3 regions of the Vibrio scophthalmi genome follow, and region 1 is predicted to be linked to each of the others. Evidence: predicted binding sites of a transcription regulator. Region 1 holds the regulator's gene; each other region holds the start of a gene.
What was found. Region 1 encodes MetJ, which represses methionine synthesis genes. Its sites were predicted from a motif close to TTAGACNTNTANANGTCTAA; they were not measured.

Region 1 (3,288 bases):
AGGCGGCCGTGTTGATCGCTTCAACAAGCGCTTCGGTGCACTATCAAGCAAGAAGTAATTTCTGCTTTGATACTAAATTGAAAAAAGGACGCTTAGGCGTCCTTTTTTATTGCCTCTCATTTGCCTCTTTTCACACCCTCTCTTTAGCATTTTGTGATCGATCTGGTCTTATCAGCTAACAATCGGCCTACAATAGCAATATCAATCGCAATCCTCGCTATGCAGCTTGACTTGCTTCCTCTAGAATAACTTTTGCTTAACAATTGCCACAAAAGAATCAATACAAAATAGAGAGCCTAGCCTTATGTCAGATGACCATTCCCAAGAGTTAACCGCTGAAGAACAGTTCCGCCAACAAGCTTTGGATTATCACGCCCTACCAACGGCGGGTAAAATTGCGGTTGAGCTAACCAAACCGGCGGAAACGGCTTTAGATCTTGCCCTAGCCTATAGCCCTGGTGTGGCTGAACCTGTGCGTGAAATCGCGCAAAATCCAGATAACGTTTATAAGTACACCGCAAAAGGCAACATGGTCGCGGTGATCTCAAACGGCACGGCAATTCTTGGTTTAGGTAATCTTGGTCCTTTGGCATCAAAGCCTGTTATGGAAGGTAAAGCGCTGCTCTTCAAACGCTTTGCTGGCTTAGATTCGATTGATATTGAAGTCAAACACCGCACGATTGAGGAGTTTGTTGATACGGTGGCAAACATCGCTGATACCTTTGGTGGCATCAACTTAGAAGACATTAAAGCGCCAGACTGTTTTGAAATTGAAAAGCAGTTGATTGAACGTTGTGATGTACCCGTCTTCCATGATGACCAACACGGTACGGCAATTGTTACCGCGGCGGGCATGTTGAACGCCGTTGAACTGCAGGGCAAAAAACTCGAAGATGCGACCATCGTTTGTTTGGGCGCTGGCGCGGCTGCGGTTGCGTGTATGGAGCTACTGATCAAATGTGGCGCCATGCGCGAAAAAATCTACATGTTAGATCGTAAAGGCGTGATCCACACTCGTCGTGATGATTTGAACGAATATAAAAAGCTGTTTGCCAATAACACTGATAAACGCACGTTAGAAGATGTGATTGAAGGTGCTGATCTGTTCCTTGGCGTATCAGGCCCTAATCTACTCCCGCCTGAAGCGCTAAAACTGATGGCGGATAAGCCAATCGTCTTTGCCTGCTCTAACCCTGACCCGGAAATCAAACCGGAACTGGCTCATCAAGTGCGTGATGATTTAATCATGGGTACGGGCCGTAGTGACTACCCGAACCAAGTAAACAACGTACTGTGTTTCCCGTTTATTTTCCGCGGCGCATTAGATGTCCGTGCCAGTGAAATCAACGACGAGATGAAATTGGCCGCAGTCGATGCAATTCGTCAACTCGCGAAAGAACCTGTACCAGTTGAAGTACTTAAAGCGGCGGGTGTCGAATCTTTGGAATTTAGTTCAAGCTACATCATTCCAAAACCAATGGATCCTCGCCTGCTGCCTCACGTGGCTAAAGCGGTTGCTCAAGCGGCGGTTGATTCGGGTGTCGCGCGTATTGAAATGCCTGAAGGGTATATGGGTTAGAGAAGCGAGAAGCGAGAAGCGAGAAGCGAGAAGCGAGAAAGGCTAAAGGTGATGCTCTCGATTCTCAAATCTTTTTCACTAAAAACAAAAAACCGCAGTTAAACTGCGGTTTTTTTATTTCTGGTTGGAATGGTGCTCGCTCCAACAAGAACAAGATTAGTCATCAAAAGCTTCAAATTCGATGCCCATCGCGGTCATCAATTGCTTGGCTTCCGTTGGAATATCATCTGGACGATCTTTTCTTAAATCTTCATCCGTTGGTAGCGGCTGACCTGTGTAAGCATGCAAAAATGCCTCGCAAAGTAGCTCACTGTTTGTAGCATGGCGTAGGTTATTGATCTGACGGCGAGTACGCTCATCAGTTAAGACCTTCAATACTTTTAATGGAATTGAAACGGTAATTTTTTTTACTTGTTCGCTTTTCTTTCCATGTTCAGCGTATGGACTTATGTATTCGCCATTCCAGTCTGCCATTGCGCACCTTCACATTGTAGTTAGATTTAAATTTTGCTATCCGTAATTTTAGCGGCTTTTAAGGCTACAAGCAAAGACATATAGACGTCTAGATGTATTGACGGCTCAAAAAATGAGAAGTAAAGTAGAGTAAATGGATTGTGAATGCGTTGTATCAAGCAATAACTCGAGGAAAAAGAGCATTGCTAACTGATCAACCTATTCGTACTGACAAGTTAATATTGTTCGGAAGGAAACACATATGAGCACCCGCAAACCAGCCACTATCGCCGTTCGCACTGGCATTGAGTCCGACACCCAACACCACGCGGTAGTTCCACCGATCTACCTGTCGACCAATTATGGTTTCCCAGCTTTTGGTGATGTCCCTAAGTACGATTATACCCGTTCTGGTAATCCAAATCGCGGTTTATTAGAACAAACTTTGTTCGAGCTGGAATCCGGCAAAGGCGCGGTAGTGACCAACTGTGGTACATCCGCTTTGAATTTGTGGGTGACAACCTTTCTTGGCCCGGATGATCTGATTGTTGCCCCGCACGATTGTTATGGCGGCACCTACCGACTGTTTAATACTCGTGCGCAAAAGGGCGACTTTAAAGTCCTGTTTGTCGACCAGTCCGATCCGCAAGCACTCGCAGAAGCTTTAGCTCATAAGCCAAAATTATTGCTGATTGAAACACCATCGAACCCATTGGTGCGCGTGGTCGATATTGCTCAAGTGTGCCAGCAAGCTCATCAAGTAGATACCTTGGTTGCCGTCGACAATACCTTTTTGACACCAGTGTACCAAAAGCCTCTCGAACTGGGCGCAGACTTTGTTATCCACTCCACTACCAAATTTATTAATGGCCACTCCGATGTGATCGGCGGCGTGGTGATCACCAAAACTGAGCAACATGCAGAAGATCTTGCATGGTGGGGGAACTGTATTGGCGCAACCGGCACACCTTTTGATAGCTACATGACTCTACGTGGCATACGTACACTCGGTGCACGTATGCGCAGCCATGAAGAAGGCGCAACACAGATTCTCGACTATCTGAAAAAGCACTCGCTGATTGAGCGTATTTATCACCCTAGCTTGCCGGAACATCCTGGTCACGAAATTGCTCTCAAGCAACAATCAGGCTTTGGTTCGATGCTGAGTTTTGAATTTGCAGGCAATTTTGAGCAGCTCAAAACCTTCGTTGGCGCTTTACAACTCTTCTCACTCGCCGAATCTCTTGGCGGTGTAG
Region 2 (3,288 bases), 610 kb from region 1:
CTCTTGTAGGCGTTTGATCACCCCAAGCGCAAGCGTATCACTGGCGCAGACTATCGCCTGAGTGTCCGCTTGTATTACTTTATCCACCAGTTGATAGGCACTCTCGTGATGCAGATCGCCAGTTTGATAGTTAGCACTCAATGCATGGTGTTCGCACCATTCCAAATAAGCATCTAAACGTAGCTTACCCGTAGTTCGGTCACTTGGGTTAACCCCAATGTACGCAATCCTATCAAGCGATTGCTGGCGCAAAAAGGCCAAGGCATGACAAATGACGCCATGGTTATCATAGTTAATCGACGATACCTGTTTGGTATCCATCGCAATCACCACCGCCCGACCTTGCCATTGTTCGAGTTGAGTAAGATCAAAGTCACTAAAGCCAAACACAATCACACCATCAACATTGCGACGTTTAAGTACGCTTAAGTGTTCGGTTGTTTTTTCACTATCAAGCTGGCTCTCCATGATCACCACGTCATAACCCGCTTGATAAAGTACTTGCAACATACTACCCACCGCTTTGTTTTCCGATGGCGAATCTAAACGAGAGATAATGACACCCACCACTCTCTGACTGCCGCCACGCATCGACTGGGCTGATTTAGAAGGGACATAACCAGAATCAGCTATCACCTGCTCCACTTTCACTCGAGTTTCTGGCTTCACTTTAGGATCGTTGGTCAACACGCGTGAAACGGTTGATTTACCAACACCAGACAAGCGGGCAATATCTAAAATAGTCAGTTTTTTGGTCATACAATGAGTTCAATGGCGGGAATAAGAAGATGGTTAGCTGAGGCTCATTCTATCACCTCAGCTAGGTGTTAGTATTAGTTGGTTTTACAATTTTGATAAACCTCTCGGCCATACTCTAAACGCGCATTATCGCCTCTGGTATAAAGCGTGACGGGCATAACTTCAGAGAGGGTATTTTCAGGCAATATATAGCGCGTACCAGAACCAGCCGGGGCTTGCACCAAAGCGTAATCAATATCGAGAACACGGACTAAAGCAGCTTGATCTTCAATTAAGTAGGTCACTGAAAATTGATGCTGGTTATCGCAATCATATTGATACTGATTAGGATCATTGCTTGATGTTTGGCTGTCACTGCCCGCACAGCCTGCTAATACCAGCACTGTCGTGGCAAGAATACCGAGTTTGACCATGTTTACCTCCTGTAAAAATAAAGGCCGCAATTGCAGCCTTTATATAATAGTCTATTTGTTTAGATAGTTAGGGACATTCACAATACTATCCAGTACTGCTGTTGCAAGCTTTTCTCCCTGTTCGGTGATCGGCTTACCAGTACGAACCAATAATTTTGTGCCGACACCAGCGGCTTCTGCTGCCATCATATCTTCTGCTTTATCACCCACCATGATTGAATTCGCCATATCGATCTTTAAAAAATCGCGGGCAGAAATAAACATACCTGGTTTTGGTTTACGGCAATCACAATCTTCTTTGTAGACCCCTACGCCATGCTCTGCATGGTGCGGGCAATAGTAAATGCCATCTAGCTCAACGCCATTATCGACAAAGTTCCAGTCCATCCATTGAGTGAGCGACTCAAAACGTTCTTCGCTGAACTTGCCGCGTGCGATACCGGATTGGTTGGTAACAAGCACAAGTAGGTAACCCATCTCTTTCAATTTTTTGGTTGCCTCAAAGACACCATCAATAAATTCAAAGTCATGTTCGTCATGTACATAGCCATGATCAACGTTAATCACACCGTCACGATCTAAAAAGACTGCTGGTTTAGCCACAATTTGCTTCTCTATCTACTTTATTTATTCAGAATTATTGCACGCTTTATTTCTTTCATCACGATCTAATTCCTGAACGTTTGCATGCAAACGTTCAAATAGACGTCTAGACGTAAAAATACCTATTGACACAAATTCAACAAACCCATAGCATCATCTGATAAATGAGATGTAGCTCAACATTATCTACTGTTCCTATTTCGAGCCAAAGCAGGGTTCTCAATGATTGAAATCAACCAAGTTAATAAGATTTTCTATCAAGGTAAGAAGGAAATTCCTGCCTTAATAGACATCAATCTGAATATCCCTCAGGGGACTATTTTTGGCGTGATTGGCGCGTCTGGTGCCGGTAAAAGTACACTGATCCGCTGCGTCAATATGCTCGAAGTTCCAACCAGCGGCCAAATTATTATTGATGGCGTCGAATTGACGGCATTAACTAAATCGCAGCTTAGCGAAGCGCGCCGTAACATCGGCATGATTTTCCAGCATTTTAATCTACTCTCTTCTCGTACTGTATTTGGCAATGTTGCCTTACCACTCGAGTTAGCAGGTAAAGACAAAAAGCACATTCAAACCAAAGTTTCTGAACTACTAAAATTAGTCGGTCTTGAAGACAAGCACGAAACATATCCTGCCAATCTTAGTGGTGGTCAAAAACAACGTGTAGCGATTGCTCGCGCGCTTGCTTCTGATCCGAAGGTTCTACTGTGTGATGAGGCAACCAGCGCACTTGATCCAGCGACGACACAATCAATATTAGAATTGTTACGCGAGATTAACCGCAAACTCAAAATCACCATTTTATTGATCACTCATGAAATGGATGTGGTGAAAAGTATCTGTCATGAAGTGGCGATCATCGGCGGTGGTGAGTTAGTCGAAAAAGGTACGGTTGGAGAGATCTTTGCTCATCCAAAAACCGAACTCGCGCACCAGTTTATTCGCTCAACGTTAGATCTCTCTATTCCGGAAGACTATCAAGTGCGTTTGCAACCGACTCGTGTAGAAGGCAGCTACCCGTTAGTACGTTTAGAGTTTACTGGCGCAACCGTGGATGCTCCGCTAATGAGCCAGATTGCCCGTAAATATAATATTGATGCCAACATCTTAAGCTCTGATCTGGATTATGCGGGTGGGGTTAAATTCGGCATGATGGTCGCTGAATTGTTTGGTAGTGAAGCAGACGATAATAACGCAATCGAATTCTTACGTGAGCATAATGTAAAAGTTGAGGTGCTTGGCTATGTCCTTTAATTCATTTTCACAATGGCTAAGCCTTAACGCAGATTTGTTATTAGGTGCAACATGGGAAACGCTCTATATGGTCGCGGTTTCTGGTGTGGTTGGCTTTGCAGTCGGTATTCCACTTGGTGTGATTCTGCATACCTCTAAAAAAGGCGGCTTACTGGAAAACACCAAGCTAAACAGCATTCTTGGCGCAGTAGTGAACGTGGGTCGTTCTGTTCCATTTCTGGTTTTAATGGTCGCCATTATTCCAGTGACCAAACTG
Region 3 (3,288 bases), 200 kb from region 1:
ATGCTTTTGGGTAAGCATGGATTAGTCGCTTTGTTCTGTGCGCGCTTTGTGCCAGTGGTGCGCTCTCTGCTGCCGTTGATGATGGGTATGCGAGCTAATAAAGTGAACAAATTCCACTACTTTTCATGGTTAAGCGCTATTTTATGGACCTTGTTACTTTGCTCTTTCGGTATGCTGTTACCATTGTTGCCTGAAAACATTAGCAAGTTAGTGACGATGGCTTTAATGGCGGCCCCAGTGATCACTTTTGTTACCGCGTTATTGGGCTTTATCACAATGCGTGTCCGTCGTGCTTTGAATGAGCAACAAGCCAGCAAGGTGAAACCGATTGTTGAAAAAGTTGAGCGTTAAGCCATATTAGGGCTTTTGGGTTACGATGATCTAAAAGCTACCTAAAGATTAGTGTGAGCAATACGATTACAATAAAAAAGGCAGCCGAGGCTGCCTTTTTTATTTTTGATATGATTTATGATTCTATTTTTACTTCTGCTTTTTTCGCTCTTTCAATCATTGGGGTAATGGTCGACCCTTGAATCAAAATCGAGAAAACAACGACGGCGTATGTCATGACCAGAATAATTTCTCTTACATCGATTTGTTTTTCTGGGATAACCCAAATGCCTGCAGGAATCGATAGTGCCATGGCGAGCGCTAAGCCGCCACGTAAGCCGCCCCAGGTTAAGATAGGGATAGACCAAGGATTATAGGTTCGATAACGTTTAAAGCCTATATAAGAGCAAAATACGCTGAGGAAGCGACCTGTTAAGACCAATGGAATGGCAAACGCCATTAGAATGAAGTCTTCTTGGTGGAATTTGAATAGCAGCATCGACATACCGATAAGTAAGAACAGTACGCCATTAAAGAACTCATCGACCAATTCCCAGAAATGGTCGAGATGATCTTCACTCTCTTTTGAAAAGCCAATATAGCGCGTCCAGTTGCCAATCATAATACCTGAGACCACCATCGCCAGAGGGCCGGATACGTGAAGAATGTCAGCCAATGCATAACCTGCGGTTGGTATACCGATGGTTAATAGCAACTCCATTGAGTGGTCGTCCGTTGCACAGATCAGATAGTGGAACACTAAGCCTAGTAGTAGGCCATAAGCAATGCCGCCAATCGCTTCTTGAACAAATAGCATAGAGACGCTGCTTAGCGTTGGTGCTTCATTGCCAAATGCAATGGTATAGATGGTCACAAAAATGACTAAACCAAAGCCGTCATTAAATAACGATTCTCCCTCAATTTGAGTTGAGATGCGTTTTGGTGCATTGAGTTTTTTTACAATGGCAAGAACGGCGATGGGATCGGTTGGAGAAATAAGTGCACCGAACAGCAGGCAGTAAACGAGGTCAAATTTGATGCCGATAAGTTGGCAAAAACCAAATAGAGCGTAACCAATAAAGAAGGTAGAGAACAGCGTAGCACCTAAGGCTAATACGGTTATTTCCCATTTCTGATCTTTAAGGTTTGGTAATTTTATCCCAAGACCACCGGCAAACAGTAGAAAACCTAAAATGCCTTTAAGCAAGAAATCTTCAAAGTTAATACTCGACATGGTGTGAGTCGCAATTTCCGTCAATTGAAACCAGTCATTTTGGCCTGCAATCAAGATGAGTAATGAAAGCATCATTGATCCCGCGGTGATCGCGATGGTTGTTTGCATCTTGCCGATTTTGCTGTTGATAAAAGCAATAAGCATCGCGGCGGCAGATAAAAAACAAAGAGTGTAGTAGACGGACATATTTGGACTCTTGTGTAACAAATTGTGAATAAGAATTCTGTGCCTAAGATGAGCAAATGGCAAATATTATTTCGTCATGGTGCTGTTAGGGATTAACTATTTTAGACGTCTAGACTCCTTTGAATTGTGTGATAGGATGGTGTCATACACAAAGGAATGAGGCTGTACTGTGGGAAGCAAAATAAGACAACAGATCGAGGCGCAACTAAAGCGACGTATCTTATTGATTGATGGTGGCATGGGCACCATGATTCAAGATTACAAATTAGAAGAACAAGAATACCGTGGAGAGCGATTCGCGGATTGGCATTGTGACCTCAAAGGGAACAATGATCTGTTGGTGTTATCACAGCCGAAATTGATTAAAGATATTCACCTCGACTATCTGGAAGCTGGTGCGGATATTCTCGAAACCAATACTTTTAATGCGACCACTATTGCCATGGCCGATTACGACATGGAAAGCCTGAGTGCAGAGATTAACTTCGCTGCGGCTAAACTTGCTCGTGAGGCCGCGGATGAATGGACGGCTAAGACACCAGATAAACCAAGGTATGTCGCAGGTGTGTTAGGCCCAACTAACCGAACCTGTTCGATCTCTCCAGATGTTAACGATCCTGGTTATCGCAATGTGAGTTTTGATGAGCTGGTCGAAGCTTATTCAGAGTCGACTCATGCGCTGATTCGAGGTGGTGCGGATCTCATTTTACTTGAAACGATCTTCGATACTCTGAATGCCAAAGCGTGTGCGTTTGCGGTAGAAACGGTGTTTGAAGAGCTAGGGTATTCACTGCCAGTGATGATCTCCGGTACGATCACCGATGCTTCTGGGCGTACCCTCTCTGGGCAAACGACAGAAGCGTTTTATAACTCTCTTCGTCATGTTAAACCTATTTCGTTTGGCCTGAACTGTGCGTTAGGCCCTGATGAGTTGCGTCCTTATGTGGTTGAGCTATCGCGTATCTCGGAAACCTTTGTTTCAGTCCACCCAAATGCTGGTCTGCCTAATGCGTTTGGTGAGTATGATTTATCACCAGTGGATATGGCTGAACATGTGACTGAGTGGGCGCAGAGCGGATTCTTAAACTTGATTGGTGGTTGTTGTGGCACAACACCTGAACATATTCGTCAAATGGCGCTAGCCGTAGAAGGTGTGACGCCAAGAGCATTACCGGATTTGCCAGTTGCGTGTCGTTTATCAGGTTTAGAGCCTTTAACGATCGAGAAAGATACCTTGTTCTTAAATGTGGGTGAGCGAACTAACGTGACCGGTTCTGCTCGCTTTAAACGCTTAATCAAGGAAGAGCTGTACGAAGAAGCGCTCGATGTTGCGCGTCAGCAAGTTGAAAACGGTGCACAGATCATCGATATCAATATGGATGAGGGCATGATTGATGCCGAAGCCTGTATGGTACGCTTTTTGAACCTGTGTGCATCGGAGCCGGAAATTTCCAAAGTGCCCATCATGGTTGACTCCTCTAAGTGGGAAGTCATTGAAGCGGGCTTAAAGTGCATTCAAGGCAAAGGCATCGTTAACT

Region 2: a site for MetJ is predicted at 1,874-1,893, ahead of metN (methionine ABC transporter ATP-binding protein MetN). Genes of this name have one in related genera too.
Region 3: a site for MetJ is predicted at 1,852-1,871, ahead of metH (methionine synthase). Genes of this name have one in related genera too.

Annotation. Positions count from the first base shown of each region.
Region 1 is NZ_CP134271.1:1,598,593-1,601,880, reverse strand. Features, by position in the region: gene rpmE (50S ribosomal protein L31) at 1-58, shown strand, start outside; gene RJD38_RS07315 (malic enzyme-like NAD(P)-binding protein) at 305-1,579, shown strand; gene metJ (met regulon transcriptional regulator MetJ) at 1,736-2,053, opposite strand; gene RJD38_RS07305 (O-succinylhomoserine (thiol)-lyase) at 2,295-3,288, shown strand, end outside.
Region 2 is NZ_CP134271.1:2,208,564-2,211,851, reverse strand. Features, by position in the region: gene treR (trehalose operon repressor TreR) at 1-759, opposite strand, end outside; gene RJD38_RS10125 (MliC family protein) at 834-1,172, opposite strand; gene gmhB (D-glycero-beta-D-manno-heptose 1,7-bisphosphate 7-phosphatase) at 1,224-1,775, opposite strand; gene metN (methionine ABC transporter ATP-binding protein MetN) at 1,998-3,032, shown strand; gene RJD38_RS10110 (methionine ABC transporter permease) at 3,022-3,288, shown strand, end outside.
Region 3 is NZ_CP134271.1:1,797,259-1,800,546, forward strand. Features, by position in the region: gene RJD38_RS08245 (DedA family protein) at 1-351, shown strand, start outside; gene RJD38_RS08250 (cation:proton antiporter) at 467-1,750, opposite strand; gene metH (methionine synthase) at 1,920-3,288, shown strand, end outside.